DNA from 4 places in the Brevibacillus gelatini genome. Region 4 is predicted to be linked to each of the others. Evidence: riboswitches for the same ligand, from Rfam matches in the RefSeq annotation. Region 4 holds a riboswitch; each other region holds the start of a gene.
The links. A riboswitch is a leader RNA that binds a small molecule or an ion and turns the genes downstream of it on or off. The one in region 4 is predicted to bind cobalamin.

Region 1: linked by a shared signal. The riboswitch ahead of AAFJ72_RS18240 (energy-coupling factor ABC transporter permease) and the one ahead of AAFJ72_RS14580 (helical backbone metal receptor) in region 4 are both predicted to bind cobalamin.
Region 2: linked by a shared signal. The riboswitch ahead of metE (5-methyltetrahydropteroyltriglutamate--homocysteine S-methyltransferase) and the one ahead of AAFJ72_RS14580 (helical backbone metal receptor) in region 4 are both predicted to bind cobalamin.
Region 3: linked by a shared signal. The riboswitch ahead of cobO (cob(I)yrinic acid a,c-diamide adenosyltransferase) and the one ahead of AAFJ72_RS14580 (helical backbone metal receptor) in region 4 are both predicted to bind cobalamin.

The regions. Positions count from the first base shown of each region.
Region 1 is NZ_CP154342.1:3,768,328-3,776,306, forward strand. It holds gene AAFJ72_RS18225 (energy-coupling factor ABC transporter ATP-binding protein) at 1-482, opposite strand, end outside; gene cbiQ (cobalt ECF transporter T component CbiQ) at 487-1,278, opposite strand; gene AAFJ72_RS18235 (energy-coupling factor ABC transporter substrate-binding protein) at 1,275-1,559, opposite strand; gene AAFJ72_RS18240 (energy-coupling factor ABC transporter permease) at 1,556-2,320, opposite strand; cobalamin riboswitch at 2,465-2,659, opposite strand; gene AAFJ72_RS18245 (quinone-dependent dihydroorotate dehydrogenase) at 2,809-3,900, opposite strand; gene ald (alanine dehydrogenase) at 4,057-5,181, opposite strand; gene AAFJ72_RS18255 (PucR family transcriptional regulator) at 5,311-6,552, opposite strand; gene AAFJ72_RS18260 (response regulator) at 6,855-7,208, opposite strand; gene AAFJ72_RS18265 (hypothetical protein) at 7,326-7,517, opposite strand; gene AAFJ72_RS18270 (BMP family ABC transporter substrate-binding protein) at 7,718-7,979, shown strand, end outside.
Region 2 is NZ_CP154342.1:2,447,620-2,455,598, forward strand. It holds gene AAFJ72_RS11650 (acyl-CoA thioesterase) at 1-145, opposite strand, end outside; gene metE (5-methyltetrahydropteroyltriglutamate--homocysteine S-methyltransferase) at 145-2,454, opposite strand; cobalamin riboswitch at 2,599-2,800, opposite strand; gene brnQ (branched-chain amino acid transport system II carrier protein) at 2,926-4,278, opposite strand; gene nrdF (class 1b ribonucleoside-diphosphate reductase subunit beta) at 4,698-5,651, opposite strand; gene nrdE (class 1b ribonucleoside-diphosphate reductase subunit alpha) at 5,706-7,790, opposite strand; gene nrdI (class Ib ribonucleoside-diphosphate reductase assembly flavoprotein NrdI) at 7,777-7,979, opposite strand, start outside.
Region 3 is NZ_CP154342.1:1,026,285-1,034,263, forward strand. It holds gene AAFJ72_RS05310 (peroxiredoxin) at 1-57, opposite strand, end outside; gene AAFJ72_RS05315 (copper amine oxidase N-terminal domain-containing protein) at 389-1,681, opposite strand; gene AAFJ72_RS05320 (TerD family protein) at 1,956-4,040, shown strand; cobalamin riboswitch at 4,304-4,525, shown strand; gene cobO (cob(I)yrinic acid a,c-diamide adenosyltransferase) at 4,726-5,307, shown strand; gene cobD (threonine-phosphate decarboxylase CobD) at 5,307-6,413, shown strand; gene cobU (bifunctional adenosylcobinamide kinase/adenosylcobinamide-phosphate guanylyltransferase) at 6,410-6,949, shown strand; gene cobS (adenosylcobinamide-GDP ribazoletransferase) at 6,946-7,686, shown strand; gene AAFJ72_RS05345 (histidine phosphatase family protein) at 7,683-7,979, shown strand, end outside.
Region 4 is NZ_CP154342.1:3,022,315-3,030,293, forward strand. It holds gene cobU (bifunctional adenosylcobinamide kinase/adenosylcobinamide-phosphate guanylyltransferase) at 171-737, opposite strand; gene AAFJ72_RS14570 (ABC transporter ATP-binding protein) at 751-1,527, opposite strand; gene AAFJ72_RS14575 (FecCD family ABC transporter permease) at 1,535-2,572, opposite strand; gene AAFJ72_RS14580 (helical backbone metal receptor) at 2,575-3,558, opposite strand; cobalamin riboswitch at 3,709-3,854, opposite strand; gene AAFJ72_RS14585 (MerR family transcriptional regulator) at 4,049-4,813, opposite strand; gene AAFJ72_RS14590 (hypothetical protein) at 4,935-5,105, shown strand; gene AAFJ72_RS14595 (manganese-dependent inorganic pyrophosphatase) at 5,187-6,119, opposite strand; gene AAFJ72_RS14600 (phosphotransferase) at 6,227-7,144, opposite strand; gene AAFJ72_RS14605 (restriction endonuclease subunit S) at 7,200-7,979, opposite strand, start outside.

The DNA.
Region 1 (7,979 bases), 750 kb from region 4:
GGCGCAAGCACCATGACCCCGGCAAGGGCGAGACGCCGCTTTTGCCCCAGACTCAGGTGGTGAATCGGAACGTCCGCCAGCTCTGTCATGCCAAACGCGTCCAGGACAGCCCGCACTTTCTCGCGGATCACGTCGGCGGGCAAGTTGCGGTTGCACAGCCCGTAAGAAATATCCTCCGCGACCGTGCCGGCGATCAGTTGGTGCTCCGGGTCCTGGAAAACCAGCCCGACTTTTTGCGTCATTTCCTGCAAGGCAGCGCGTTTGTAGCTGAGGGGCGTTCCTCGCCACAGCACCTGCCCCTGCTGCGGCTGGATGATGCCGTTTCCGTGCAAAAACAGCGTGGACTTGCCGCAGCCGTTTCGCCCGAGCAGGGCGCATTTTTTCCCCTCCGGAATGCCCAGGGATAACCCTTTCAGGACAGGACCGCGGCCGCCTGGATAGGCGTAGTGCAAATCAACAAATTCCAACAGCCATGATGTCAAAGCATTACCCTCCTGTCCACCACTCCAGCAAAATCAGCAAAAGACAGCCTGCGATTGACTCCGCTTCATATCGGCGAGAGCGAGAATGCGTGTGCAAGGAAAGCACCTGCAGGCTTTCCCCGAAACCTCTCGCAGCCACCCCTTTGGACAGCGCATCGTATTTGCGCATGGCCCTGACGAACAACTGCGCGGCCAGTCCGCTCGCGTCCCGCAACATCCCCCGGAACCCGCGATGGCCGCCACGCGCGCGCTGGGCAATCCACAACTGATGCGAGAGGCCGAGCAACACGAAAATAAAGCGGTACATAATCATCAGCAAATCGGTGACGATGACCGGAAGTTTGAGCTTGCGCAGCACCTGCAAAATCTCGGCAAACGGCACGGTAAACAAGACGAAGGCAAAACAGGCGAGGCTGGCCATCGTCCGCCAGAAAAGCACCCACACCTTGTCGACCGCGCTTGCCGGAATGTAGACCAGATACGGCCCGACCTTCCAAGCCGCAACCGCCTGGACGACCGTTGCCGCATCCGCTCGCACAGCTTCCAGCAACAGCGCCGGAAGACCCAGGACGAAAAAAGACAGGGACAGGATGAAAAATCCGCAATAGATACGGACGGGAATACGGGCGTAAACCATCACCCATACTCCCATCCATACACAAATGGCCATCTGCAACCATTCATGTCCTGTCAGCACCAGCACGATCAGCACGCCCGCCAACAGAAGCTTGTGCTCGGGCGGCAAAAAGCGCAGCCGGTTTTGATAGGAAAGCGAATCAAGCTGTTGTCCAATCATTTTTTATGCTTATCCAGCCGACCCTTGTACAAGCCCATGGCATAGCCGACAATGCCTGCCCCGAGCGCTGCCTGCACGGCGAACAGCAAGCCCTCTGTCTCGCCCCCTGGCGGTTCAAGCAATGGCTGGAACCAGGGCTCGTAGGCAGGGGCGATTTCCTTGATTGCTTCCTCGGCCGCTCCATCTGCTCCCCCGAACTCCGAATCCTGCACCAACATTAACGGCACAACCGCCAGCACGACCACGCCCAGGAGCAGCAGCCAGTTCATCCCATTTTTCACAGCGATTCCTCCCGTTTCAGCAGGCGAAGTTGCGCCAGCTCATTTGCGTTGTATGCTTGCAGCCAGTTCCAGACGAGTACGGTCAAAAGCCCCTCGCTGATCGCCAACGGAACTTGTGTGACGGCAAAAATTCCGGCGAATTTTGCAAACGACGCCATAACCCCGCCGGATTCAGCCGGGAAGGCCAAAGCCAGTTGCAAGGAGGTCACGATGTAAGTCGCGAGGTCTGCGAGCGCAGCAGCAGCGAATACGGCCAAACGCTGTCCGCCGTTTCCGCGCGCGATCAGGCGATAGACGCCGTATGCCACCAGCGGCCCTGCTACTGCCATGGACACCGCATTGGCTCCCAGCGTCGTCAGCCCTCCATGCGCCAAAAGCAGCGCCTGGAACAGCAGCACCAGGCTGCCGAGCACAGACATGACCCACGGACCAAACATGATCGCGCCAAGCCCGGTTCCCGTCGGGTGGGAACTGCTGCCCGTGACCGAAGGAATTTTCAGCGCGGACAGCACAAAGGCAAAAGCGCCGGATACGCCGATCAGAAGCTTCATTTGCGGATGCTCCTTGACGATTTTGTTCAAGGAACGAATGCCGAGAATAAAAAACGGAAGAAACACAGCCCACCAAAACAGTGCCCAGCCAAGCGGCAAATACCCTTCCATGATGTGCATCGCGTAGGACGTCTGTGGTTCATTTACGAGAAAATAAAGGACAAAGCCTGCAATCAAGAGACCAGTCGAAACAAGACGGGAACGATTCAAGCATTTCCTCCTCCTTTGCTGTTCTTTCTTTTTTCACCAACAAAAAAACCTCATCCGTTGGCAGACGAGGTATGCGCACAAAAACAATAGACCGTTGGCACAGTCACATTGCTTCGTATTCACCGCTCCTTTCCGCGAAGGTATTGTGGGTGTGGCAAGTAGGTAGGTCTCCTGGCTTACAGATCATCGCGCTCTTTGGCCTTCCCCATGAAAATGAGTGGCTATTTCTCAAAGAGAACTCCCTGCTTACAGTGGCGGGACCGCTCGGGACTTTCACCCGATTCCCTGTTACCCTTTATGCGGTTTGCACATAAAGGCACCTATTGCCGGCAATATGCAATTGTCAGACAGTTTTGCCTGTCCCACATTATTATACAGAATCAAGGGAAAAAGCGGAAGAATATATGATAATGCCGATTGGCAAGCAAAAGAAAAACCGATGACTGTCGCTTGGAAAAATCATCGGTTGCATGTGCTTTCTTCCTGCCTTACGCCTTGGCGTCCACGCCGACCGCTTCGCTGATGTGGGAAAAGCCGTCGCGCTTCAAGAGCTGCAAGAGCTTTTTGTTGATTTGCCTGCAGATGCCAGGGCCTTGATAAATCATCCCGGTGTACACCTGGACGAGACTTGCGCCCGCCCGGATTTTCGCGTAGGCATCTTCTCCGGTGAAAATGCCGCCAACGCCAATGATCGGCACCTTGTCGCCCACTTCCTGGTAAATTTCCTTGACCCAGGCTGTGGAGCGCTCTGTCAGCGGCTTTCCGCTCAGTCCTCCCGCTTCCTCGGCATGGCGATGTCCCTGAACAGCTTCACGCGACAAGGTCGTATTGGTGGCAATAATGCCGGAAATGCCCTCTTCCACCGCTCCATGCACGACATCGTGCATGTGCTCATCGGACATGTCAGGCGCTACTTTGAGCAAAATCGGCTTTTTCCGGATGCCGCGCGCTTCCATTTCGGCCGCTTTTTCGCGCACCGCCCGCACCAGAAGCCGCATGCTCTCCGTTTCCTGCAGGTCGCGCAGGTTGGGAGTATTCGGAGAGCTGATATTGATGACGAAATAATGGCCGTATGAATAGAGCATGTCCAGGCATTTGATATAGTCAGAAGCCGCTTCCTCATTGGGAGTGACTTTGTTTTTGCCAATATTGATCCCAATTGGCACATCGGAATAAGCGTAATCGACCAGGTGCTGCGAAGCCAAATAAGCACCGTGGTTATTGAAGCCCATCCGGTTGATGATCGCCTCGTGCTCCGGCAACCGAAACAGGCGCGGCCGCGGATTGCCCGGCTGTGCTTGCGGCGTCAGCGTCCCGACTTCCACAAAACCAAAGCCAAGCGCACCCAGTGCATGGTACACCTCGGCATTTTTGTCGAACCCGGCGGCGAGTCCTACCGGATTGGGAAACGTCATTCCCCACAGCTTCGTGGCAAGACGCTCGTCCTTCACCTGGAACAGCATCCGCAGCAAGCTTTTTCCCGGCGCAGAATCTTCCACCAGCTTCAGGGCACCAACCGTTTTTTCATGAATCTCTTCCGTATCCATCTGGAACAGATATTTTCTAATGAGCTTATACATCCCGGTTGCACTCCTTACTCCATTTTTACCTCATTGTAGAATACCACACTTTATTTATCGTGGGCTAACCTTTATACGAGATACATCTTTCCAACCGGCAAAAAAAAACTGCTTGCCGACGATCAGCGGCAAGCAGTTTCGTTTCTGCAATCAGGATTAGTTTTTCACCAGCAAAACTTCTTCCACAGAAGTGTATGGCAGGTTGTGCGCATCGGCTACGGCTTTGTACGTTACGTGTCCGTTGATGACGTTTACGCCTTTTGCCAGCGCGCGGTTGTCGCGGATCGCTTGGGCGTAGCCTTTGTTCGCCAGTTGCACAGCGTATGGAACCGTCACGTTGGTCAGAGCCAGCGTGGAAGTGCGAGCGACTGCACCAGGCATGTTCGCTACCGCGTAGTGGATCACGCCGTGTTTTTCATAGGTTGGGTTGTCGTGCGTCGTAATGCGGTCGATTGTTTCGATAGAACCGCCTTGGTCGATCGCCACGTCTACGATGACGGAGCCAGGCGTCATTGTTTTTACCATGTCTTCGGTTACGAGACGAGGTGCGCGTGCGCCAGGGATCAGGACAGCGCCTACGAGCAGGTCTGCTTTTTTCACCGCGTTTGCGATGTTGAAGGAGTTGGACATCAGCGTTTGCACGCGGCCTTGGAACAGGTCATCCAGTTGGCGCAGACGGTCTGCGTTCACGTCGATGATCGTTACGTTTGCGCCGAGACCGACCGCCATTTTCGCAGCGTTTGTACCCACGATACCGCCGCCGATTACCACTACCTCGCCTTTTGGCACGCCAGGTACGCCGCCGAGCAGCACGCCTTTTCCGCCGTATTGTTTTTCCAGGAATTGCGCCCCGATTTGTACAGACATGCGGCCCGCTACTTCGGACATCGGCATGAGCAGCGGCAGAGCGCCGTTGTCGAGCTGGATGGTTTCGTAAGCGATCGCGATTACTTTTTTCTCAACCAGTTCACGAGTCAGCTCAGGCTCTGGAGCGAGGTGCAAGTACGTGAACAGGATCAAACCTTCACGGAAGTAGCCGTACTCGGCAGGAAGCGGTTCTTTTACTTTCATAACCATGTCAGCGGCCCACGCATCTGCTGCGGTCGCGACAATCTCAGCGCCTACTGCAGTGTAGTCTTCGTTGGTAAAGCCGCTGCCTTGGCCAGCTCCTGTTTCCACGCGAACTGTGTGTCCGTTTTGCACCAGAGCGGCTACGCCTGCTGGCGTAATGGCAACGCGGTTTTCGTTATTTTTAATTTCTTTAGGAATTCCAACGATCATGATGGGTAGTCCTCCTTGGAAACGCCGATTTAATGGGATTACTACCATTGTACAGCGACAAATGGCAGCGCTTCCTTGGGGATTCCTTTAATTTTGGTGTCCTTCTTTTTGTGAAAATTCACAAACAGACTATTGTTCCTGATCGAGCTTCGCCATTTTCAGCTCCAGATAAAGTGCCGCCCGCTGGTTCATGTTCTCCAGATCGACCCGCATGATTTCCTCGATCCGCCGCAGCCGGTAGCTCAATGTATTGATGTGGATGTGCAAGCGCTGCGCCGTTACGTTTACCTTGCCTGCCGCATCGAGAAACGTCTCCAGCGTCTCCATGAGCGCCGTCTGGTTGTCGCGGTCGTACTGTCTGAGCTTTTCCAGCCGTTCATTTTTGTAGCCTTGTTCCTCTTCCCACTGTTTCAACTGCAAAAGGTAGCGGTAAATGCCCAGCTCGTGATAGCCGTAAATGCCTTCGTTCTCCTTGGGAAACAGCTTCTTGATCTTGAGCGCATGCAGCGCCTCCCTGTAGCTTTTCACAATTTCCAAATACGTGCTGTAGCCAAGCCCGTAGCCTGCAATCACCTGCCGCCCCTCTGTGACGTGGGCTTCCAGCTTGCCCAGGGAATCGGCCAAAAACTGCTCGACTTTGCGAATCAGCACTTCCCGTACATCTTTTTTGCCGTCCTCGTTCAGCCCGATCAGCAAAATGATTTGCGAGCCGTCTACGACCCACAGCAGCTTGTCGCGCATGAGCAGGGGGTACAAATACTGGTCGAGCCGCGCTCCGGCCGCTTCGATCACGCAAATCAAATAAGAGGTCGGAAGCTGCATTTGCAGGCTGTCCGCTTTTTGCCGGATCGCGCTCTCGCTTTTGTGGTTGCCGAGCAAAAGCTCCCATAAAAACTCCTTGCGCCGCTGCTCCTCGGCCTTGCGTTTGCCCTGCCGCTGCATGAGCCGGGGAACTGCAACCCGTGCCGCCTGGCGCAAAATTTCGTCGTCCTCGCGTGTAATCGGCCGATTCACTTCCTGCGCCCAAATATACCCGAGCACATCACTGCCCCGGCGAATGGCAATCGCCACCCGCTTGCCCAGACCGACTTCATCCTTGGCCGGGATGTGCACCGGATCATCCTGCGTCAACAGCTCCTGAAACACGCCGTCCTTCCACAGCCGCGTCAGCACCTTTTCCGGCACCCTGCGGCCCATGATCGTCGACCAGCGCGCCTGATCCGTGCTGTCCCCGTGAGAGCTGTAGGCAATCAGCTTGTGATCGGCGTCTTCCACTGTAATCGGGTTTTGCAAAAGTTCGCCAATCGCATCGGCAAGTTCGTCTATGTCGGCATGCTGATACTGTTGAAAGTAGTTAGGCTCTACGGACACATTTCCACCTCTTTACCGCGCTTTCATACGTGTGTTTTTATTATACAGGAAAGCAGGAGAGGGACGCACTTTTTCCGCCGTTCATGCAAAAAGAGCAGCGCATGACTGCTCCTTTTGATCCGATCCCCGCGCAACGCGCTCCTACTTGCTGCGGACGAGTTGCGGGTGGATGATCTGCCAGGTATGGCCGCCGTCTGTTGTCTGGAAAATCGGCACGAAGGTTCCTTCTAACGCGAAACGCGACCAAAACCGCACACAAACAGCCGCCAGACTACATCGCCTTGGCGGCTGTTCCCGTTTTCTTACACCAACCGTGAAATCGCATCGAGAATTTGCTCTTTTTGAAAAGGCTTGATGACAAAATCGCTCGCCCCAGTCTTCATCGCCTCCAGCACCTTTTGCCGATGGCCGACTGCGGAGCAGATCAACACCTTGGCATTCCGATCGTAATCCAGTATTTTGCGCATGGCTTCAATCCCGTGCATGTGCGGCATCGTAATGTCCATCGTCACAATGTCCGGCTTCAATTCCTTGTATTTTTCAATCGCCTCCAAGCCATTGCTCGCCTCTCCGCAAATCTCGTGCTGCTCGCCTAACATATCCGTCAACATCCTTCTCGTGAAGGCTGCGTCATCTACAATCAGCAATCGGGCCATGCTGTCCTATCCCCTCACATCTTGCGCTTTCTACCTACTACTTTTGCAGAAATCGCAAGCCTTGTCCACGAGAGAAAATGACTTCTTTTGTCGAAACAAACACTTGCAGCACATTCCCTATGGAAGAAAGCCGATTGGCCCCGCAGTATCGCCTGTAACGCGCTCACCAGCAACCTGCTCGCCCCCATCCGAAGCCAGCGGACTCTCCGGCTTCGGGTGCGGTGTCGTCACGCCTATTTCCGGCAAATCGACCTGTCTCACTTCATCCGGTATATCGGTTTGCGGGATTTCCACGATGTCTTTTTCCATGACAGGCGCCTCCCTTTCTCTGGCTTTTGCTGAAGCAGTTTTCCTCCTTAGCGTGTCCTGATCCGTTTTTTCCATGCACCCCCATCCGGCCCCATTATTTCCTCTTTTTTCAACTCGACACTTTTTTCGATATAATAGGAGTGCACTTCTTTGCCGATTACTTAAATCTAGGCCTGTATCCTTTGGAGGAGAACTCATCCATGCTCAAGCTGAAGCCTTTCTTGGCCCTGTACACCGCTTTGGTTGTCGGGTTGCTTCTGCTCATTACCAGCCAATTCATCACCAGTATGAAGCATTTGGAAACAGTCATGAATAGACGCGGACCTTCTTCTGAAATATTGCGTGTTGCCTTGCTGCTGGAAGGTCCTACGTACGACCAGGGCTGGAACAGCAGCGCGCTGGAGAGCATCACGGAAATGCAAAAAAGATTCGGCTTTACCCTGGAAATTGCGAACAATCTAA
Region 2 (7,979 bases), 570 kb from region 4:
CAATCTTGTCAACATATGCCATCACCTTACCGCCGAAGATCGTATTGTGATGATTCGTATCCGGCGGGAGCACAAGGTCTGTCAAAAAGGTTCTCGATTGACTGATCGGTCTTGCTCCTGTTACGCTCTGTGCCTTGGTTGCCATCAGCGCTGCTCCTCTCTATGGGTCACTGCTTTTTGCGCCAGGCGGTTTCGTACAGCGTGTGTCGCTGCTACCATGTTTTTCAGAGACGCGATTGTACCCTCTCTCCCCCGCGTCTTCAGCCCGCAATCCGGGTTGATCCAGAATTGTCCTGGCGGCAGAACTTGTATACCTCGGGAAACCATTTCCTCGATCTCGTCCACTGTCGGAATGCGCGGGCTATGGATGTCATAGACGCCAAGACCGATTCCTTTGTCATACGTGCACGTCTCGAACACAGAGACAAGCTCGCCGTGGCTGCGGGAGGTTTCAATCGAGATCACATCGGCATCCAGCTCGCTGATGACGTCGATGAAATCATGAAATTCGCAATAGCACATATGGGTATGAATTTGCGTGCCAGGCTTGACCGTCGCAGTAGCGACCCGAAACGACTTGACCGCCCAATCCAGATAGGCAGCTCTGTCTGCCTGTTTGAGCGGCAAGCCTTCCCGCAGTGCCGGCTCATCCACTTGGATCATGCCAATACCTGCCGCTTCCAGCGCTTCTACTTCCTTGCGCAGCGCAAGCGCAATCTGCTCGCACACCTCCTGGCGCGGGAGGTCGTCGCGCACGAACGACCAATTCAAAATCGTGGCAGGACCTGTCAGCATTCCTTTCACTGGCTTATCCGTCAACGACTGGGCATAGACACTCTCCTTGACCGTCATCGGGGAGACGAACTGCACATCGCCGTAGATGACAGGCGGCTTCACGCAACGAGAGCCATACGACTGCACCCAGCCGTTCTTGGTGAAAACGAATCCGGCAAGCTTTTCCCCGAAATATTCGACCATGTCAGACCGTTCGAACTCGCCGTGCACCAGTACATCAAGGCCAATCTGTTCCTGGATGGCAATCCACTCGCGGATTTGCTCCTGAATGAACGCTTCGTACTGTTCAGCGGTCCAGTTTCCTTTTTTGAACTGCTGTCTGGCCTGACGAACTTCTGTCGTCTGCGGGAAACTGCCGATTGTCGTCGTCGGCAGCAGCGGGAGCTTCCACTTCGCCTGCTGAATCTCACGACGCTCGCGAAACGGCACTGCCCGTTTGGCTGCTATCATCCTTAGCTCTTCTCGCGCCTTCAGCACTTCCTCGCGGTTCCGCGCTGGAGATTGGGCCAGGCTCAGCAAGTTTTGCTCGTTCTGGGCGAGTTCTTTCGAGATTACATACTTTCCATATCGGAAACCTTGGACTAAAAGGCAAACCTCCGCCAATTTCTCATCGGCAAACGCCAATGCAATACGCACTTCTTCCGGCAAATCGGTTTCAGCTTCGACAGTAACCGGAACGTGCACCAGGCTACTCGAAGGCTGAACCCATATCCGCTCTGGGGCGACTACGGAGCACAGCGTCTTGACCAGTTCCCACTTTTCCTTGAGAGCCGAGCACCAAATGTTGCGTCCGTCAATGACGCCCGCGCCGAGCACTTTGTCTTGCGGGAAACCGTGCGTCAACAGGTTGGCGAGATTCGTCTGTTTCCCGTAGACAAAATCAAGGCCCAGGCCATGGACAGGCAGTGCAATCAATTCCTCGTACCAATCTACCGCCTCAAAATACGTCTGCACCATCAGCTTCAGGTGCGGCAGCGCCTGGCTAAACTGCGCGTACACACGGCGAATGATTGCTTTTTCCCGCTCACTCACATCGAGCACGAAAGCAGGCTCATCCATCTGGACCCACTCGACGCCGTGCAGTTCAAGCTCGCGCAGCACATGCACGTACAGCGGCACGATCTGATTGACGACGTGCTCAAAATCGTCTTTGGCGTACCCTTTGGACAGCTTGACAAATGTATACGGCCCGACGATGACAGGCTTGCCGACAATGCCCAGCTGTTCTCTCGCCTCCAGATACGCTTTTAGCGGCTTGTTTTCCGTCAGGACAGGCGTGCGCTCGCCGAACTCGGGGACAATATAGTGGTAGTTCGTGTTAAACCACTTGGTCATTTCGCAGGCGACAGCTTCCTTGTTGCCGCGCGCCATCGCAAAATACGTTGCCAGCGGCACTGGACCGCCCGCATACGCGAACCGCTTCGGAACCAGGCCAAACATGACCGCCATATCGAGCATGTGATCGTAGAACGTAAAGTCGTTGACCGGAATCCAGTCGATCCCCTTTTCCTGCTGTTTGACCAGGTGCTGCTTGCGAATTTGCTCCATTTGCGCAAGGAATATCTTCTCATCGAGTTTCCCCGCCCAAAAAGCTTCCAGTGCCTTTTTCCACTCGCGGTCCTTGCCAATCCGTGGATATCCCAAATTGCTGCTTTTCATCAGCAAACCCTCCATCCTTTACGATCATTTTTCGGATTCTCCCCAATAAAAAAGGCATCTCCAACGATCAGAAAGAACGTTAGACATGCCAAATAAACACTGAGATCACAGCATCCTAACACCTCCCTATCTCCCGTAGGTTAAGCAGTGTTGTCGAAACAGGCAGGTCTCCTGACTTAAGGATCTTAACCTGCACAGCGCCTTCCCAGTCCAGCATGACCAGTGGCCAAAAGCTGTGCAAACTCCCCTCATACAGTGGCGGGACCGTGTCGGATTCTCACCGACTTCCCTTTTCATCCTTGCGCCGATATCTTATCGCCAAGGAACCTGTTCCCACTTCTATGAAATTGTCAAAATGAATGCATGTGCCCTCATAAAAGATGAGACACACCTTCTTCATACAGTAACATGCAAACCAGTTTTTGTCATGCAAAACAATTCCAGCTTTCGCCAAACTCTTTTCGCTCTGCCTTATTGTTTGTTCAGGCGAAGCTCATGCGCACGCAGGGATGGTTTGCGAATCAAATAAATGAGGTAGCCGACTACGCCCCCGACCAAACCAGGAAGCAACCAGCCCAGCCCGATTGTGTACATGGGCAAGTAGCGTGAAAAGACGTCATGAATCGCCTGGACCTCGATCCCGCCAGCATTTAGCCCGTCAAACAGACTGATGAGAAACGTGGCGAACAAGCAGCCCTGATACACCTCTGGCCGCCCGCCAAACGCCTGATGCATGAACGTCAAAAAGATCAGCGCGATGGCGATGGGATACATCGTCGTCAAAACCGGAACGGACACCTTGATGAGTGCGGTCAGCCCGATATTGGCGACAAGTGTGCTGAACGCAGCCAAAATTACGGCAAACTTTTTATACGAAATGCGCGGAAACAAGGCGTGGAAAAACGACGAGCACGCCGTAATCAGTCCGACGCTGGTTGTCAGGCAGGCCGCGGTAATCATCAGACCGAGCAGCAGGCCGCCGTAAGAACCGAAGTAATAATTCGACACTTTAGCCAAAACTTGCGCGCCGTTTTCCAGATGACCGAGCTTTTCCACGCTGGAAGCGCCCATGTAGGCGAGCACCGAGTAGAAAAACGCCAGGAGCACACCTGCAATCAGCGTCGCTTTGGCGCACGTCAGCAAAATTTGCTTTCGCGCCGTAACGCCTTTTTCCTTGATCGCCTGAACGATGATGATGCCAAATACAAATGCCCCAAGAGCGTCCAAGGTTAAATAGCCGTCCTGGAATCCTTTGAAAAACGCCTTGGACTGGTAATCCCCCACTGGTGCTTGCAACTCGCCAATCGGATACACAATGGCCGTCAGGACGATGATGCCGATAAACGTCAGCTTCATCGGTGTCAAGACTTTTCCGACTACATTGATAATTTTTCCAGGATTGAGCGACAACAGGCAAGCGAGCGTGAAGAACAGGACGGTAAAGATAATCAGCGGCACAGGGCCGGCCTGCTCGGATAAGAACGGCTTGATTCCGATCTCAAACGACACATTCCCGGAGCGCGGAATGGCAAAAAACGGCCCGATAGCCAAATAGAGCATGATGGTGAAGACGAGGCCAAACAGCGGGTGCACACGGCTTGCCAGTGAGCGCAAATCGTTTTTACCTGAATACACCAACGCTGTAATCGCCAAAAGTGGAAGGCCAACCCCGGTCACGAGAAAGCCGACGTTGGCTTCCCAGACATTCGTTCCCGCCATCTGTCCGAGCATCGGAGGAAAGATCAGATTGCCCGCGCCAAAAAACAGCGCAAACAGCATGAATCCGATGATGACGATGAACGAATAGGAAACTTTTTGATGCATGACAAAAACCTCCTGTGATAAAAAGCAAAGGGCTCTTTTTAGCAACCCTCAGATTCGTGAAAAAATTCACGAAGTCTGACGCTTTATCCAGACTCCAGCCAGACTGGATTCCCTGTCAGATAAATCAGTCCTCCAAACGCACCACTCGATGTTTGCATGACTCTCTCTCGTTTCCACCTTGCTGCTCCAGTCCAACTCTCATAGACTTAGACTGGCTGGCAAGGAGAAGAGCGACACATCATTTATTTATAACACAAATATGAATGAAAAAGTATTTTCGAATAAATAAAACTATTATTCCATCTCCTGCACGACATCGTACGCCTTCGCGTGAGGCCCCTTTCGCGGTTTCCTTCCAGCACAGCAAAAAGACTGCCATCTGTAGACAGCAGCCCTTTTTAAACAATCGTTTAAGCTTTTTACTCAAAACGAAAATCGTCATCCGTCAGCGGCTCGACGTTGAGCGTACGGACGTAGCCATTGCCTTTTTTCGAGAAGAAATCGTGCTGCTTCGTGTGCGTCCGTATCCCGTTCAGGACGATCGGGTTGACTTCCTCCTCCGGGAAGAACGGTTCCAACCCCAGATTCATCAGCGCTTTGTTCGCGTTGTAGCGCACGTAGGCCAACACCTCGTCCGCAAGGCCAATCTCTGTGTACAGGGAGACGGTGTACTCCTCTTCATTTGCGTGCAACTCGTGCAGAAGTGCGTACAGCTCTTCTTTCACCGCCGCCTGCTCCGCGACGCTGAGCTTTTGGTACACTTCCTGCGCGAGCACGCCGACGTACAGGCCGTGAATGCTCTCATCCCGCACAATCAGGTCGATAATTTCGCCGCTGCTCGTCATCTTGCCCTGCCCTGCCAAATAGAGCGGGTAGAAAAAACCGCTGTAAAACAGGTAGCTTTCCAAAAAGACCGAGGCGACCATCGCCATGTACAAATCTTTTTGCGTCTCGATCTCCTGGTAGCGCTTCGAAATCAGTGCCGCTTTCTTTTGCAGATGCGGATTGCGCTCGACCCAGGCAAAAATTTCGTCGATCTCTTCCGTAGCAGCGAGCGTCGTGAAAATGCTGCTGTACGATTTGGCGTGAATTTGCTCCATCATGCCCATGAAGGCCAGGACGGCCTTGCGCTGCAGTCCGTCCACATGCTCCATGATTTTCGGCATCCCTACGCCACCTTGCACGGTGTCGAGCAAGGTCAGTCCGCCGAGCACTTTTTTGTATGTGTCCCGTTCCGAAGCGCTAAGCTCCATCCAGGACATTTTGTCATCCGAGAGCGGAATCTCGTCATCCGTCCAGAACTGCATGATGTTCTGGTTCCAAAAGGTCATTGTAAAATCGTCGTCCGGCCTGTTCCAATTGACTGCTTTCATCGGCGTTCCTCTTCTCTTAAAAAAACTTGTTCTGCACAGGGGCGTTCCCTCACATTACACGGCGCAGCTAATGCACTCTTCCACTGTCAGGTGCTTGGTGCGTGTGTAGTAGAGCGATTTCAAGCCTTTTTTCGCCGCGTATATGTAGTAGCGCGCCAGTTCCCTGGTCGAGATGTTGCTGTTGACGTGCAGTACGGTAGAAATTCCTTGGTCTACATGCTCCTGGATTTCTGCGATCAAATCGATCACCTTGAACTGGTCGATCACATAGGCAGATTTGTAGTAAAAATAGTTTTCCTGCGACATGTACGGCATCGGGTAGTAGGTTGTCGAGTTTGCATACGTTCTTGTCTCGATATGTTCGACGACCGGCATCACGCTCGATGTCGCATTCTGAATGTAGGAAATGCTCTGCGTCGGCGCAATCGCCAGACGGTACGCGTGATACAGTCCGTTCTTCTGCACCTTTTGCTTGAGCGCGGCCCAATCGTCCGGGGTCGGAATGTGCATGCCAGCAAACAGTTGCTTGCCTTTTTCCGTGCGCGGACGGTAGTCGTTCGTCAAGTATTTGTCAAAATACGTGCCTTTGGCGTACTCCGACTGCTCGAAGCCCATGAACGTTTCCCCTTTGGCCTGGGCGATCTCCATGCTCATTTCCAGCGAGTAGTAGTTCATCATCATGAAAAACGTGCGGGCAAAGTCTTTGGCTTCCTCGCTCTCGTAGGCGATCTTGTTTTTCGCCAGGTAGCCGTTGAGGTTCATCGCACCCAGCCCGACGGAATGCAGCTCGCGGTTCGCCTTTTGCACGCCTGGCGCATTTTCCACGCGGGTCATATCGCTTACGGCGGTAATCGCCTCGATGCCTTCGCGCACGGATTCGCGCACTTTTTTGCGCTCCATCACGTTGACGATGTTGAGCGAAGCCAGATTGCAGCTAATGTCGCGGCGGATGATGTCCGGCTCGCCGTAGTTGGTAATTGTGGATGTCTCCTGGAGCTGGAAAATTTCCGTGCACAGGTTGGACATTTTCACGGAGCCGATGTCTTTCAGCGCGTGATTTTTGTTCGCGTTCGTCTTGTTCATGATGTACGGGTAGCCCGACTCCATCTGGATCATCGCGATTTTGGTGAGCATGTCGCGGGCGCTCATGACGACTCTTTTCTTGACGCGCTCGTTTGCCACCAGCTCGTCGTACATTTCGTCGAGATCCAGATCATCCAGATGGACGCCGTATTCCCTGTAAACGGAGTAAGGCGCGAACACCGTCAGCGGCTTGTTTTCCTCTGCGAGCTTGTAAAACACATTCGGTACGATCAGGCCGATTGACAGCGTCTTGATCCGCGACTTTTCATCGGCATTGATCTTTTTGCAGTCGAGAAACTCGTTGACGTCCCAGCCGAAGATGTTGTAGTAGGCCGCCCCGGAGCCTTTACGCTGGCCCATCTGATCGGCGTAGGAAAACGCATCCTCCAGCAGCTTGAGCACAGGCATGACACCCTTGGCTGCCCCCTCGACACCTTTGATCGGCTCGCCGCGTCCGCGCAGCTTGGACAGGTTAACGGCCACGCCGCCGCCGATTTTGGACAGCTGCATACAAGTGCCGAGCACGTAGTTGATCGAATTCAGGGAGTCGTCCATCTCCAGCAGGAAGCAGGAAACCATTTCGCCGCGGCGGCTTTTTCCGGCATTGAGAAACGTCGGTGTCGCAGGCTGCAGGCGCTGCTCGATCATGGATACCGTCAGCCGCTTCGCCAGCTCGAAGTCACCACGTCCGAGCGAGAGTGCCACAATCGCCACCCGATCCGGGTACTGCTCCAGATACATCGATTTGTCGTTCGTTTTCAGGGCGTAGTCTTTGTAAAACTTGGAGATGGCCATGTACGAAGCGAATTGAAACCCGGCTCCATGCGCCAGACGGAAAATTTCATCGACCTGTTCCACGGTGTATTTTTCGTACACATTTTCGTAGTAGTCGTTTTCGATCAAGTAGTCCATGCGTTCTTTCACGCTGTTGAAGGTCATCGTCTTGGCCTGTACTTCTTCCATGAAGACAGCAACGGCCTCTCTGTCCTTTTCCAGTTGGTAAAATCCGTCGCTTCCTCGCTGCATCAGTTGGTTGTTCAATTCAATGTGTCGCAATTGCTGCCACCCCACTCGTAAATTGTTCCACATCACGGCCGGTACCGGACAGTTCGAATTTGGAAATGACCGGAACGCCATATTGGCTGGCAATCGTGTCTGCGCTTTTGGCAAAGCTGGCTCCCCAGTTGCGGTTGCCGCTGGCCGACACGCCGCGCAAATAGACATGATTCCGCTTGAGGAAACGCT
Region 3 (7,979 bases), 2.0 Mb from region 4:
AAAAGTTACGGTGTCCATCGTAAAGTCTGGTGCGGGAAGTCCAATGCGTGCGCTCATTATGTATCTCCTCTTTCTGTTTGGCGAGTAGTATGTTCTGGTATCAAACTACCACGAATCTTATTTAAAATCAATATCAAATAAAAATTATTTTAAACTAAAAGTGCAGCATGCCTTCCAGCTATCCGGATTCCAACGACACGGAGGGACAGCCGTTTGCGCAGGATGATTTTTCGGGCTTGTCTGCATGGTGAATACAGGATGGACCTCATCTCGTTTGGCAGCAGCCTGCGCGCTGGAGAGCCCGGCGATTTTCGAACAGGAGCACGTCGACTATTCAAATGAAAGCGGGCAAAGTGTCCAGGGAGCGGCCCTTGAGAAGACGGGGCAATCAGGAGCCGCCCTGCTTTAGCCTGACCCAATGGTTGTAGTCGTGAATCGCAAAGCCGGCAAAGCTCGCATACTGTCCGAGATGTTCCTGCGCCAACTGCAGCTCCGTTTTCAGCGACTGGAGCGGCAGCGCGTGAAAGCTCGTGTGCGGCCCTTCCGCACTGGGAGCCGTCTCTACGGCAACGATCACTTTCTTTTTCAACGTGGCTGCTTCCCGCAAAATCGGTTGGGCGTTGGCGACAATCCCGTCGTTGCCAAGCGCGGCATTGCGGTAGTCCATGATGACGACGGCATCTGCCTTTTCCAGCATCCAGGCGCTCAGGCTGTAATCTGTGCCTGGGACTTTGACCTGATGGAGCCAAAACGGGATGTCTAGCGAAAGTCTAAGCCCGCTCTCCCGCCTTTCTTTTTCAATCAGGCGAACAGTATCCATCCAGCTTTGCACGATTTGGTCGCGGTTTGACTTCCATTCCGGCAAAATATACGGCTCAATGTCAAAATGCAGCCCGGTGAACCGCTCGTGTGCGGCGACCGAGGCGTTGTAAGTGCGGACCCAGTTGAGAAACGACTTGAGATTGTCATGGTTTGCGGGAAAAGCCCATTGAGGACGGCCTTCCAGCGCTTCTACGGCGATTTGCTTCTCCTGCGCCTTGCGGATGAACGCTTGGTAGACAGTCGGCGGGATGTCCCGGTTGATTTGCAGGTAAATCGCGCTCAGTTGATGCTCGCTGGCAAACCGGATAATTTGCTCTTGCTGGGTATACAACAGACTGGCATCCCAAAGCCACGTGCTGCGCCGATGCTGCCAGGCACTGTCGGGAGCAGACGGCACAGATGCCGGAGGGACTGCACCCGCATGGCCGGACGTGGTGATCGCGACCAGATGGCGCTCGGCCAGCCACTCGACGCGGGCGTCAAACAGCTCGCTGATAAAGCGCAGCGGCACCATCGTGCGGTTGCTGCGGAGCACGGCCGGAGCGTCGAAGTGGACCTTTTTCCCGTTGACCAGTGCGTAGTCATGGCCGATGGTCAACTGAATCGTGTTCGGCGCTTTTTGCAGCGTCACCTGGCTTGTCTGCGGGTTCCACTGCATGGCAAGACCGAGCTTTTCTGCGACAAACCGGGCGGGAACCATGGTGCGCCGGGAGCTTGTGTCCACGTATGGCTGGGCGTCAGGAAACGTGACGTACTCGCCGTTCACGGCTACCTGAATTTGCGAAGCAGACTGGGCAAAAGAGAAGGGAGCGGCGCTGAGCAGAAAGGTCAGCAGGCCGACTTGCTGCAGTTTTTTCATAAGTGCTTTTCCTCGCGTCTTTTTATAGGATGTGGTGTACTATTTTACAATACAACCGTCTGTCTTTACCTGATGACAAGGTTGCAGGGGAGAAGGGAAAATTTGTGAAGAAACAACTACTTTTCCAAAAATTGCTTTACATAGTCAGCGACGAGCCGTATAATGGTGAAAAATGACAAAAGGAATAAAAAATCAGGCTATTGTACTCCTTCCTTCTATTTTCTAAATGGACATTAGGGGTACTGCTTTCCTGATTTTTTTTTTATTGAGGCCGATGAAAAATCAAATCTACCTTCGCCGGAAAAATAAACTGGTTGTTGAAAAGGGACAGCATGAATTGCCTGTCTCTTATTTGGCTGCGGCTTTGCGCAACATCGAGTGTCTCGGTTACACGTTTTCCCTGGAGCTATTGGAGCGAATCCGCACGCTGTCTGAAGCGGAGTTTTTCCCGCTTTACTCCAGGGTAGTGACAGTATTGAAAGAAATGGTGGGCGCATCCCGCAAGTACAAGCCGATGTATCCGAATTTTCCTAAACAAGTGATGGAGGCAAGCGAGGGAGAATTGTATTTGCAGGCGATCATCCACTATCTGACGTTGCAACTTCCTGTGCACGAGGTGAAAAAACGGCTGCCGCTGTTGCGGGAATCCCGCCTGAAGGTAATCCATTTGGGGACGGAAGAAGAACTTTTGCAGATAGGCATGAACCTGCTGCGGGCGAAAAGCTCGCTCTCGGCGCAGGACAAGGAAGACCTCGCTGTGCTGTTCACCGAGTGCGAGGGAATCGCAGAAGCGCTGCCAAAAGAGATTCCGCACAAGGAAAACGCAGCGGTCGCAGCCAGCATCTTGCTGCGTGCCGACAAGCTGCCGCCCGGCTTTTTTGCGACCTATTGCAAAACGGCGACTGACGTCCTGCGTCTGGCCGTTGCCTTGTCTGACGGCGATGTCAGTCTGGCGACTCCTGCGAAATTCCGCAAGTTCAGCCGGGCTGAGCGCCGCCTGCTGCTGCGTTTGCTGGAAGCAAGCCCGAACCTTGCGGAAGACATGCTGCGCTACAAAGGCCGCTGGATTCGCCTGGGGGAAATCTTGCATCCGTTCGAATACAAAGACCGCTATCCACAGGCGGCGGAAGCGTTCGATATTTTGCGCAACAACCGCCGGCTGGAAACGTTCAACAGCAAGGTGGAGCTGGCGCTGACGCGCGGGGAGGTACACGAGGCTGCACACCTGCTCGTGCAGCGGCCGGGGGAATTTGCCCGTCGCCTCGACCACTTGCTCAGGTTGGCAGAGGATGGCGGTGAGGTGCTCCGCTCGTTTGCACAGGTCGCGCCTTCGGTGTCTACTCCTGTGCTGCTGCAAGTGCTGAACCACTTCGCGAAAAGGGAAGCGTACGGAAAGTGGCGCACCTTTTTCCCGAAAGGAGAGGTGGCAAAAGTACAGACGATTCCAAACGAGCTGCCACAGCTGGCCGAAAACATCCGCGCAAGTGCTGCCAGCATCTGTCGAGAAACCCTTCTGGAGCGGTTTTCTGCCCTGCCCTCCCTGGGAAAAGTCTACCTCGATCCGCGCTTGCAGGAGCAGCTTGTGCCTTTTTCGCAACGGTCGGCGAGCAAGGCGCTGCGGACGATTGTGCGCGGTTCCAGGCTTCCGATCCCGGATGGCAGCACGATCCGCTTTTTCACCTGGTGGAAGGAAGGCTTGGTCAACAACGTCCCCACCGGGCGCGTCGACGTCGATTTGTCTGCGGTGCTGTACGACGCGGACTGGAAGTACATGGAGCACATTTCCTACACGAATTTGCGTTCGGCAAAATACCGCGCCTGCCATAGCGGCGATATTGTGCAGGCACCGAACGGAGCGTGCGAGTTCATCGACGTGGACATCGAATCGGTGCTAAAGTACGGCGGACGTTATGTGGTCATGTCGCTCAACTCCTTCACCAGCCAGCCTTATTGCGACTTGCCGGAGTGCTATGCCGGCTGGATGATCCGCAGCGAGCCCGAGTCCGGGGAAATCTTTGAACCGCAGACGGTTCAGGACAAGATCGATCTCGCCTCGCGCTCGACGATCTGCATTCCCGTCATTCTCGACCTGGCGGAGCGCCAGGTGATCTGGACAGACGTCGCGCTGCGTTCGCATCCGCTCTATGTCAACAACGTGGAAGGGAATCGCAGCGGGATGGAGTGGATGGGCCGGGCGCTCACCACGCTGGTGAAGCCGACTCTCTACGAGCTGTTCTCGCTGCATGCGCAGGCGCGGGGGACGCTGGTTGAGCGGGCAGAGGATGCGGACACCATTTTTTCCATGAACGAAGGGATTACTCCGTACGATCTTGAAAAAATCATGGCTGACTTTTTGTAGGCCGAATGATGATAAGCCTGATACTCGCCAAAAGAGCTGCCCTGCCAGTCGTTTGCTGGAGTGCAGCTTTTTCTTGTCGAGCCTCGTCCGCCTGCAGTGTGCGGGTCCGGATGGCGGGAGAGCGGCAGTTCCCGGATTCATGCTACTTCGCGCTACCTTGTATTTTTGGCATGGACTCTCGCCGGATTGCAGCTTTTGCTTGAATCCCCGGCAGCATTTGCTATTATTAAAACAAGCGATTGTCCTGAAAACGAACGACATGTGAATATGGGAGAAAAACAGGTCCTTGTGTTTCACGAGCGATAATCTGTGAGATGCGAGGTTAAAAGGGAAGTTTGGTGAAAATCCAACGCGGTCCCGCCACTGTATTAGGGGAGCTCTTCTTCCTGGCAACGACGCCGTCCACTGCACGATCAGCGTGCGGGAAGGAAGAAGAAGAGTGACGATCCTTGAGCCAGGAGACCTGCCTGTTTTTATGTGTCCACTGATTTCCTTCGGGTCAAAGGAAGAGGTGAGGATTGTTGCAGTCGGCTATCCGCGCTTTGTTTTCCTTGGAGTTTTGGGGAAACAAAGCGTTTTTTTTGTGCGCGGAAAGCGAAATAACGAGGCTGTGGAAAACATTTGCAATAGGCAACGGAGCCTTACCTGCATTTGGGGAGCGCTGTGTCCCCGAAAATGTTGAGGGATGGGCAACGGGGCCTACACTTCATTTTGGAGGTTGAGCGACTTGAGTAACAAGCGAGGTCTGTTTTTGGTCTACACCGGAGATGGCAAAGGAAAGACAACGGCAGCAGTGGGATTGGCTGTACGGGCGGCTGGACGAGGCAAAAAGGTCATTATGATCCAGTTCATCAAGTCGCCTGATCGCACGTACGGAGAGAAAATCAGCTTCGACAAGCTGGGCATCGAGATTGTGCAAAAAGGCGCAGGCTTTACCTGGACGAAGACGCCGGAGGAGCATCGGTCGGCGCTGAAGGAGGCGTGGGCTTTTGCCAAGGAAAAGCTTTTGTCGGGTGCCTACGATGTCGTGATTTTGGACGAGCTGAACAATGCGCTTGCGATCGACAGTTTTCCCGTTGATGACGTGCTGCCGCTGGCGGACGTTTTGCAAACGATTCAAAATCGGCCGAGCCATGTGCATCTGGTCGTGACGGGCAGAAGCGCCAAGCAGGAATTGATCGACATGGCGGATCTGGTGACAGAGATGAAGCCGATCAAGCATTACTACGATGAGGGGATACCAGCGGTGCTGGGGGTCGAGTTTTGATGAGCGTACTGGAAGCGTACGGTCACGGCGGTGATTTGCTGACGGTGGCAGACCGCTTTGGAATGGAGCCAGACCAGTTTGTTGATTTCAGTGCCAATATTAATCCGCTGGGCATGCCGGACAGGGTACGCGAGTTGCTGCTCGCTTCGCTGTCTGCCGTGTTGCGCTATCCAGACCCAGGGCATCGGCTGTTTCGCCGTGCCTTGGCGCAGCGCTTGCATCTGCCAAAGGAATGGCTTTTGCCTGCCAATGGCGCGGCGGAGGCGATGGCGCTTGCAATTCTCGGGCTCAAGCCGCAGACCGTCGGTGTGGTTTATCCTTGCTTTTCGGAATATGCAGAGCTTTCCGAGCAGTTTGGGGCAACCGTCATCGGCTGCTATGGAAAAGAAGAGAACGGCTACAAGGCCGACGAAAAAGAGCTGTATCGTCTGTTCGAGCAGGCTGACCTGGTGTTTGTCGGCTCGCCGAACAATCCGACTGGCATCTTGTACGAGCCGCAGGAGCTGTTGCAGATGGCGGACTGGACGGCCAGGACCGATACATGGCTGGTCGTGGACGAGGCGTTTCTCGATTTTGTGGAGGAAAGCCGTCAGTTTACGCTGGCAAGCCAGCTTGACCGTTTTCCCCGCGTCATTTTGATGCGTTCCATGACGAAAATGTACGCGATCCCCGGCTTGCGGCTCGGATACGCGATTGCCCAGCCTGACGTGATTGCGAAAATGCGTGCGAAGCAGGTGAGCTGGAGCGTGAATGCGCTTGCCCTTTTGGCGGGGGAGCTGTGCTTGCAGGAGCAGGAGTACGAGCGGCGGACACGCAGTCTGATCGCCAGGGAGCGCGCTGGTCTGATCGAGTTTATTCGCGGGGAGCTGGGCTGGAAGGTCTGGCCGGGGGAGGCAAACTTTTTGCTGCTTCGCTCGCCGGAGGACTTGCCAGCGGCCTTATTGCAGGAGCGGCTCGGCAAAAAAGGTGTGCTGATCCGCAGCTGCGCCATGTACCCCGGATTGACGGCGCATGATGTGCGCATCGCCGTTCGCGGTCGGGAAGACAATGCGCGCCTGATCGCGGCCTTGCGCGAGGTACAGAACGAAAGGAGCGGGCAACGATGAGTCTTGTGCTGGTGACAGGCGGTGTGCGCTCGGGAAAAAGCCGCTTTGCAGAAGAGCTGGCCCGGCAGGCCGGAGAGCGCGTTCTGTACGTGGCGACGGGTCAGGCGTGGGATGAGGAAATGCAGCAGCGGATCGAGCGGCACAAGGAGCGGCGTCCGCAGCAGTGGGGCAGCGTGGAGGTCGGCGAGCGGCTTTGTGATTACGAGTCAGTTGGCACTGCTTACGACGTCGTGTTGATCGATTGTCTGTCGACGTGGGTGAGCAATCGGCTGATGAGCGTCGCGGAAGCAGAGTGGCGAAGCGAGGCGCACACAGAGGCGTTGCATGCAGAGGCGGAGGCGTGGCTGGAACTTGTCCGGCGCTCTCCGCAAAAAGTGATTGCGGTCACGAGCGAGGTCGGGCTGGGCGGTGTCGCCATGAATCGGCTCGGCAGATGGTTCGCAGACGTGCTGGGCGACGTCAACCAGCGTGCCGCGTGCCAGGCAGAGACGGTCTACGCGGTTATGGCCGGAATCCCGTGGAGGATCAAAGGATGAACGCATTTTGGCACGCAATCGCTTTTTTCACCCGAATCCCGGTTCCTTGGCTGCGCCCGTCCGAGGAAGCCTGGAAAAAAAGCGTCAACTGGTATCCGGCAGCAGGTCTGGTCATCGGTATGGTGCTGTGGGGCGTCCACCAGGCAGGGCTATTGCTCTTTAGCCCGTGGCTGTCCGCCGTGCTGACACTCGCTGGCTGGGTGTACGTGACAGGTGGACTGCATCTGGACGGCTGGATGGATTTGGCCGACGGATTGGGAAGCAGTCGCTCGAAGGAGCAGGTGCTCGCGATCATGAAGGACAGCCGTGTCGGGGCGATGGGCGTTTTGGCTGCGCTTTTGCTGCTGTTGCTCAAGGCGGGGGCCGTCGCGGAACTGGCGCATCCCGGCTGGGGAGTGCTTCTTGTGTTTGTGCCTGCTGTGGCGCGGACACATGTGCTGTTGTCGATTCGGCTATGGCCGTATTTATCGCAGGAAAAAGGAATCGGCAAGGGCATTAGCGCAGGGCTGTCGCATATGGCTATCGCAGCCGGATACATCGTGCTTGCCGTGGCTGGCTGGTTCGTCGGAGGTTTGCAGGTTGTTGCGGCTATGGTTGTCTCGTTGTTGTTCGTGCTGTTGTTTTCCCGTTCTGTCGCCCGCAAGCTCGGCGGCCTGAACGGCGACTGCTACGGCGCAGTTATCGAAAGCGGCGAGGCGATTATGCTGCTCGTACTGGTCGGGAGCTGGTGGACATGAGGCTGCTCTGGATCCGGCACGGGGAGACGGACTGCAATCGCGAGCGCAAATATCTCGGACATAGCGACGTTCCCTTAAATGAAAAAGGAGAGCGGCAGGCGCGCGGGCTGGCGCGGCAATTGTCACAGCAACTGGAACGGCCTTGTGGGCTGTACGCAAGCGATTTGCGCCGCTGCACGCAAACAGCCCAGCCACTGGCAGACGAGTGGGGCCTGTCGATCATATCCGATCCGGCTTTGCGCGAGCTGTCTTTTGGCGACTGGGAGCTTTTGACCTACGAAGAGCTAATGCGC
Region 4 (7,979 bases):
GCTAGTCGTCCAAGCGACGGTCGACTACTACGAAGCTAGATGTAGGAGAGGTCATACCGTTTCCAGATCGTCCTATGGGGACGCATGGTATCCTGATCCTTTCCATTGCTTTTCTTATAGTATAGCACAAAAAAGGGAAAAAGACGACGCGAATCCGTCTTTTCCCCTGCCTAAAAACGAAATGCCCTGCTTTTTATTTCCAGCGGAATGCCTGCCGTGAGCAGAAACACCTGATCGGCTACCGCCGCCATCCGCTGGTTCATCAAGCCTGCCAGGTCACGGAACATGCGCCCTAGCGGATATTCCGGCACCAGTCCGTCTCCAACCTCGTTGGTGACAAACAAAATGGTCCCGGGAAAGTCCTGTACGGCCGCAACCAGTTCGTCCACCTGCGCAAGCGTGCGCTCGAATGCCCGCTCCTGCTCGTACTGAATCAGCCAGTTGGTCAGCCAGACGATCAGGCAATCGACCACGACGACGGCTTGTTTTTGCGCAAGCTCGTCTTGTTGTCCAAGCGAGCGGATCACGTCCGCGAGGGCATGAGGCTCCTCGATGGTTTCCCAGCAAAATGCGCTTTGCTGCCTCCGCTCGCGATGCCTGGCTACCCGCTCCTGCAGCTCCTCGTCAAAAGCTTGCGCAGTGGCGATATAGACGCCCGCCTGTCCGAGATGAGCCGCGTATTTTTCCGCGAAGGTGCTCTTGCCGCTGCGCGCGCCGCCTGTCACCAGTACGATCATGTTCATTCCTCCATTACGACCCGGATTGCAGCATGATTTGCGGCAAACGGTGGACAGGATGCTCCATGACAATCGGGCGCGTCCCGTACACTGACTCGATCCGGTCGCTCTGCAGCATGTCCTGCGGCGTGCCTACGCCGATCTGCTCGCCTTTGTGCAGCATCAGGATGCGATCGCAATAAAGCGAAGCGAGATTCAAGTCGTGGAGCACCGCAACGACCGTCACCTGTGTCGTCTTTTGCCATGTGCGCACAATGTCCATCAGTTGAATCTGGTAGCCGATGTCGAGGTAAGTCGTCGGTTCGTCCAAAAGCAGCACCTGCGGCTTTTGCACGAGCGCCTTGCCCAGGGCGACGCGCTGCTTTTCCCCTCCGCTCAACTGATCCAGCGTGCGATCGGCAAGCGGAGTCAGACGCAAGAGCTGCATGATTTCGTCGATGAGCGGCGCGACGTCTGTCTTTTCCTCGCCCAACCAGTTTTGGTACGGGAAGCGTCCCATCTCCAGCACCTCGCGCACGCGGAAGCCAACCGGAGGCAGCCCTTCCTGTTCGAGTACGGCGAGAACCCGCGCCAGTTCCTTGCGCGTGTATCGGCCAAGCGGCTTGCCCGCGAGCGTGATTTCTCCCGCATCGACGGCAATGACACCGGAGAGCATTTTCAAGAGCGTTGATTTTCCGCTCCCATTGGGGCCGATGATGCCAAAAAACTCGCCCCGCTGGACGGTAAACCCGATCTCGCGCAGGACGGGCACATCCTGGTAAGACTTTTGCAGTCCGCGCACTTCGATCATGACGCGACTACCTCCTTCCGATCTGCTTTTTTTGCTTCAACAAATAGGCAAAAAACGGCGCTCCCAAAAACGCAGTCACGACCCCGAGCGGAATTTCTGTCGGCGCGAGCAGCATCCGCGCCAACGTATCCGCCCACAGCACATACACACCGCCGCAGATGGTCGCCATCGGCAGCAAAATGCGGTAGTCAGGTCCGACCATCAGCCGCACCAGATGCGGCACGACCAGCCCGACAAACCCGATGACGCCCGCAATCGAAACCGCCGCCGCCGTCAGAAGCGTAGAGACAAGCAAAATGACGAACTTCGTCTTGTCGACATGCACCCCGAGATGCGCCGCCTGCCGCTCCCCGAGCGCAAACAGGTTCAGGGATCGGGCGTAGCTGAGCAGTACGAGCATGCCGATCAGCAAATACGGAACCAGGACGTAGGTAAAAGCCCAGCCGCGAAACGACAGGCTGCCCATCAGCCAAAAGACGATCTCATTCACCGTCTGATCCGACAGCGACACCATGAACGACACGAGCGAGCCGAGAAACGCCTGAATGACGACACCGGACAAAATCAGCGTCTCCGTCTGCAGCTTGCCCTGCGTCTTGGCGAGGGCAAGGACAATCCACAAGCTGACAAGCCCCGTCAAAAAGGCGACGACAGGCGTGCTCCACTCTCCGAGAAGAGCGAACTGCAAGCCAAACAGGATCAGAAAAGCCGCACCGACAGCGGCCCCGGACGCTACGCCCATCGTGAACGGGTCGGCGAGCGGGTTGCGCAGCACGCCTTGAAAGCCCGCGCCGGCAAGCGACAGGCAAGCTCCGATCAAAATAGCCAGGACGACGCGCGGAAAACGCACCTTCATCACAATTTGCTCGGACGACTCGGGCCATGTCACCGGAATCCACTCTGACATGCCCGGCAGTTGGTGCAAGAGGATGAGCCATACTTGCGAGAGCGGAAGCGACGCCGCTCCCAGCGAAATGCTCACTACTACGGATACAAGCAGAACAAGGCTGCCCGCTCCTCCCCACAAAAGCCATTGCTTTTTCATTTTTATTTCACCAGGTCAGGATAAATCGCCTTGGCAACCTCGATCAAGCCTTGTGTAATGCGCGGGCCTGGGCGTGCGAGCAGGTTTTGTTCCATTCCGAACACCTGGCTCTCACGGATCGCCTTCATCGTATCCCAGCCGTTGCGCTTGGCGATGATGTCCTCCAGCTTCACGCCAGTCTTGTCGTCCGTAACGCCTTTGGCGTACAAAATGACGTCAGGATCGCTTTTCAAAATCTTTTCCTCGCTGATCGGGTGCCAGCCCTCTGTGTCGGCAGCAATGTTCGTTCCGCCTGCCAGTGTCACCAGCTCGTCGAGGAACTCCCCTTTGCCCACTGTCCAGCCTGGAGCAAACTCCAGGTACACTCTTTTCTTGTCTTCCGGCTTCACGCCTTTGACAGCCTCCTGGACACGCGCGATGTCCTGCTTCATGGCAGCGACGACCTTTTCCGCCTGCTCCTGTCTGTTCGTGATGACGCCCATCAGCAAAATATTGTTCAGAATGTCATCCATCTTTTGCGGATGTGTGACGAAAACAGGTACGCCGAGCGATTTCAGCTTGTCGGAAACCGGCTTTTCCATCGAGATTCCCCCGATGACCAGATCGGGCGTCTGGGCGAGAATCGCTTCTTCACTCGGATTGACGACTCCGCCCACTTTTGGCTTCGTACTGGCTTCTGCCGGATAGTCGTCAAAGTCGGATACACCGACGATCCGGTCGTTCAAGCCGAGCGCAAACAAGATTTCCGTCTCTGCCGGAGAGGTAGAAACAATTCGCGTGGGCTCTTTGGCCAAGGTTACTTCTTTTCCGGTGGCGTCTGTGACGGTAAGCGGGTAGACGGACTGTTTGGCAGCGGTAGCGGTTTCCTGCGGCGCGGTCTGCGGTGCCTCTGTCTGTGGTGCAGGTGCCGTCTGGGTGTTGCCGCCGCAACCGACGAGACTTGCGGCAAGAAGCAGCGGGATGAGCAGTTTCCATGCACGTTTCATATGTATGACTTCCTTTCTGTACGACTGGTTGATTCTCAGCAAAGAAAAAACCCTTCGCTTCCAACCGGAACCAAAGGGTCGACATGTCAGGAGAAAGTATGCTCACGAAAAAAGCATCCTGAACGGGCCGAACCTTTCCGCGAAGGCGCAGGCACACCATGCAAACAGGCAGGTCTCCTGGCTTGGCGGCTTGCGACAGCCGCTTTACAGTGGCGGGACCGCGCCGGACTTGCACCGGCTTCCCTTTTCACCCCGTCCTGGACAAGGACGAAGGCACCTGTTTGCGCGTATTCAATTGCATGACCTACAATTGCTAAGACTCATCCATCATGATAGCATTCCTTTGCCAAAAAAAGAATGCTTTTTCGCTTCTGCCACAGGCGGAACGTTAAAGCAGGCAAAAAAGCACCGCCCCACATCGGCTCGCAGCTTTTGAGCGGATTTCAGGGCGGTGCGCGTTTTGGAGCCCCAAAGCTTTCCTCTATCTACTCTACGCTTGTGCTTGCGTATAGATCACAACCGCATCTCGCAAAAATGCGGCAAGTCCGGGCTGGGTTTTATCATAGTAGGCAGTGAAGCGCGGGTCGTCCACATACATTTGCGCTACGTTGGCGTGCGCTTCCTTGCTGTAGCTGTCCCAGTAAAAGCTCAGCCACTGGCGATGCAGGTCGGCCGCCTTCTGCGCAAGCTCGCTGCCCGGATCTCCCGTGGCAAACGCCTCTTCCAGCGTCTTGTAGAGTTCCTGGTTCAACTGTTCAAGCCGGTTGTACTCTTCTTCGGTCATTTCCTTGAGTTTCCGGTTGGAGCGGTCTACCTGTTCGTCGCCGTATTTGGCGCGAATTTCTTGCCCGTACTGCTTCTCGTTGTCATCAATCCATTGCTGTTTGAAGCCTTCGAATTTTTGTTGGTCGGTCATCGTTTTCGTCCCCTCTCTTTGCGCTAAGGTCAGTTCGACGTTGGCGATCAGCCGATCAAGCTGCGCCCGTTTCTCCAGCAGCTTCGCGCGGTGCTCGCGCAGTGCCTGGACGGCATCGAAGGTCGGCGAGCTGACAATTTCCTTGATCTCCTCCAAGCTCACACCCAGCTCGCGGTAGAACAAGATTTGCTGCAAGCGATCCACCTCTGCCTGCCCGTAAATGCGATACCCGGATGAATTGATTCTCGCCGGCTTGAGAAGACCAATTCCATCGTAGTATCGAAGCGTCCGGGTGCTGACGCCCGCCAGGAGACCCAGCTTTTGCACCGTATATTCCATCTTTCATCCCTCCTGACAAATTCATCGTACACATTTACGCACCGTCAAAGTCAATCACAGTTTTTACAGGGAAAATATGTTAAACTATTGGTAAGTCACTGGAAAAAAGGAGGGCATTCACATGCTGTATATCCTTGGTGCTATTTTGGCTGTTCTCGGCGCCGCCTGCTTCATGACAGGCTCGACCAGCCTGCGGGCAAGAGACAAGCACGCCATCCGGCATTACGCTGATGACGCCTATGCGCAGCAGACGATGAACTACTTGAATCAAAACAACCACAATCCGTTTTGAGCACGAGAATGCGACCGCGATTCAGCGAAAAAGGCCGCCCACATGATTGCGGGCAGCCTTTTTTATTGCGGCGATATTTTTTTACAGAGCCTGGAATGTGTCTGTCAGTACAGGTACGATCTGCTTCTTGCGGGAAACAACACCTTTGAGAACCGCTTTGTTGTCAACCAGCGTGACGTTGTACGCTTCTTCTACTGCTTGTGTTGCTGTTCCGAGCGCCAGCGCGACAGAGTCGTTGTTCAGGATGTCGGTTACGACGAACACGAACAAGTCCAGTCCTTTTTCTGCGATGATCGCGGAAATGGCTTCTTCCAGTTCGCCTTGGCGAGCCAGCACGTCGTTGACATCCACTGCGTTGACTTGCGCGATTTCCACTTTGGCGTTGCCCATCTGGAATTCTTTTGCATCGAGGGAGAGCAGTTGGGCGATTGTTTTGTCGCTCAGGTCTGCGCCTGCCTTGAGCATTTCCAGACCGTACGCCTGCAGATCCACACCTGCGATTTCCGCCAGCTCATGGGCAGCGGCAACGTCCTGCTCGGTGCAGGTCGGGGATTTCAAAAGCAGCGTGTCGGAAATGATCGCGGACAGCATCAGACCCGCGATGTCTTTCGGAATCTCCACGCCGTTTTCCTTGTACATTTTTTTCAGGATCGTAGTGGTGCAGCCGACAGGCTCCGCGCGGAAGTACAGCGGGTTGCTTGTCTCAAAGTTCGCGACGCGATGATGGTCAATTACCTCGACAACTTGCACCTGCTCGATGTCGTTTGCGCTCTGTTGACGTTCGTTGTGGTCCACGAGAATGACTTCATTGACTTCATTCGCCACGGTTTCCACGAGGCGCGGCTCTTTTGCCTGGAAGTAGTTCAGGACGAACGCCGTCTCGTTGTTGATGGCACCAAGGCGCACAGGCTCTACATTGGCCCCGAGCTTCGTTTTCAGATCAGCGTAGACGAGCGCCGAGCAAATGGAATCCGTATCTGGATTTTTATGACCGAAGATTAACTTTTTTTCCATCATCCATAACTCCTTAGTCGTATATTGGCGTCAAAATTATACCACAACTTGGCGAGTAATCCCAAGTAACATTATAGGTTCTATGCTGATGAATGGGAATCGCTTCGCTACGATTCTGCCAAGGCGCGCCTGATAATCGCGCTTGCTTCCGCTGCTGTCCGGTCGTCGCCTGTGTCTTTTGCCTGCATGTAAATCAGCATCGGGATGAAGACGGCAATCAGCCGCGCCAGCAGCTTCGTCTCCTCATCGACTTCGCCGTATTCGCGGAAAAAATCGTCCCTTGCCTGTGGCGGCAAAAAGCTGTAGGCGATACTCAGATCACAGCCGGGATGACCGATATTCATGTCGCCCCAGTCGATGATGCCCGCGATTTTTCCATCCGGCCCCACCAGCATGTTTTTAAAGTGCAAGTCGCCGTGCATCAACACTTCCTTGGGCTGAATCTGCTCCACATCAAGCCCCTGCAAATAATTGGCGATCAGTTCGCGATCGTCATCGGCAAAAGGAATGTCCGTGTCAGCCAAAAACTGCTGCATTTTTTCTTTCCGGCTGTGAATATCCAACAATCCGCGCTGGTCAGTGGGCGCACCGTTTTCTTTGGCCACGTCTACAGGGAACGCGTGCAGGCTTTTTAAAAAGCGGGCCAACGCCAGAGCAGATGCCGCGCGCTGCGCCTCTGTCAGTCCAAGCGGAAACTCCCCGGCCAGATACGTATAGCCGAGAAAAGGCAATGGGTAAGCTGCCGTGCCTTTTCCGTAAAAAAGCGGTTTCGGATACGGGAGTGTGAGATACGGCTCCAGCCTGGGCAGAAGCCTGCCTTCCAGCTCGATCAGTTGTACGGCGATTTTTCTGCGCGGGAAGCGAAACACGTATTCCTCGCCAACGGCATAGACGGTATTGTCCCAGCCGTCTCCCAGCCGTCTGACCTGTTTTGCGGACAGCGCGGGAAATTGCCGATGAATCAAGCTTTGAGCCAATTCCTCCGTCACTTCCCACTCCGCATCCCAAGGATTTGCAAGACTCATTTCTGCTCACCTTCTTCTCTTTATTCTGTTGTCGATGGCAACGTGTCCCTGACCGCTACTCTGCGCTGTCCGCCGCCGCTTCGTCCGGCTTCACTCTGACGCGGCCCGTCAAAAGCATCTGCATCAGCGCTTTTTTGATCGCCCGCAACTGCTGAAGCTTCTCCTTCTCGCTCGCGCACTTCGTGAGGACACTTTTGATCCCTGCCACGATTTGCTGCTGCTCACCGAGCGGCGGGAGGGGAATCACAATCGTCTCCACACACTGCAAGCCAAGCTTCGGCACTCCTGTCACGCCTTTCAGCACTGCGATCTGCCGCTGGCAAAAATCCGAGCCAAGGGCAAACATGAGGTAGTCGGGATCGATGCAGTCGCTGGTCGGTGTAAGCTTTGCCGCGTTTTCCGTCAAAAGGGCACCGTCGAGCATGTCCGGGACTCTGCCCGCCATCCCCAAGTAGACCCCTGCGATGGACAGGTACAGATCGTGCCTGGAGATCGTGTACCGCTTGATTTTGCTGTAAATCTCTTCGGTTGCGTATTTGAGCTGCCCTGTCTGCACCGTATAGTCGCAAAAGTCAGATACCCGTATGTACGGGTAGGGAGTGACGGTGTCCACCAGGCTGCTGCCTTTTGGCACTCTTTTTCCGCCCTTGACTTTGGCGATCTCCTTGAGCTTGACCAATGACCATCCCGCCGGAATCGTCCCTATTTTCGTCTGAACAAATGCGGTGTGGCCAATTCCTTGCGTAAACAGCTTTTGCATCAAGCCTTTTTTTATGACCTCCGTCTGTGCGACAATCGCTTCCGTCTTCTCGATGACCGTATCCACCGAAGCGAG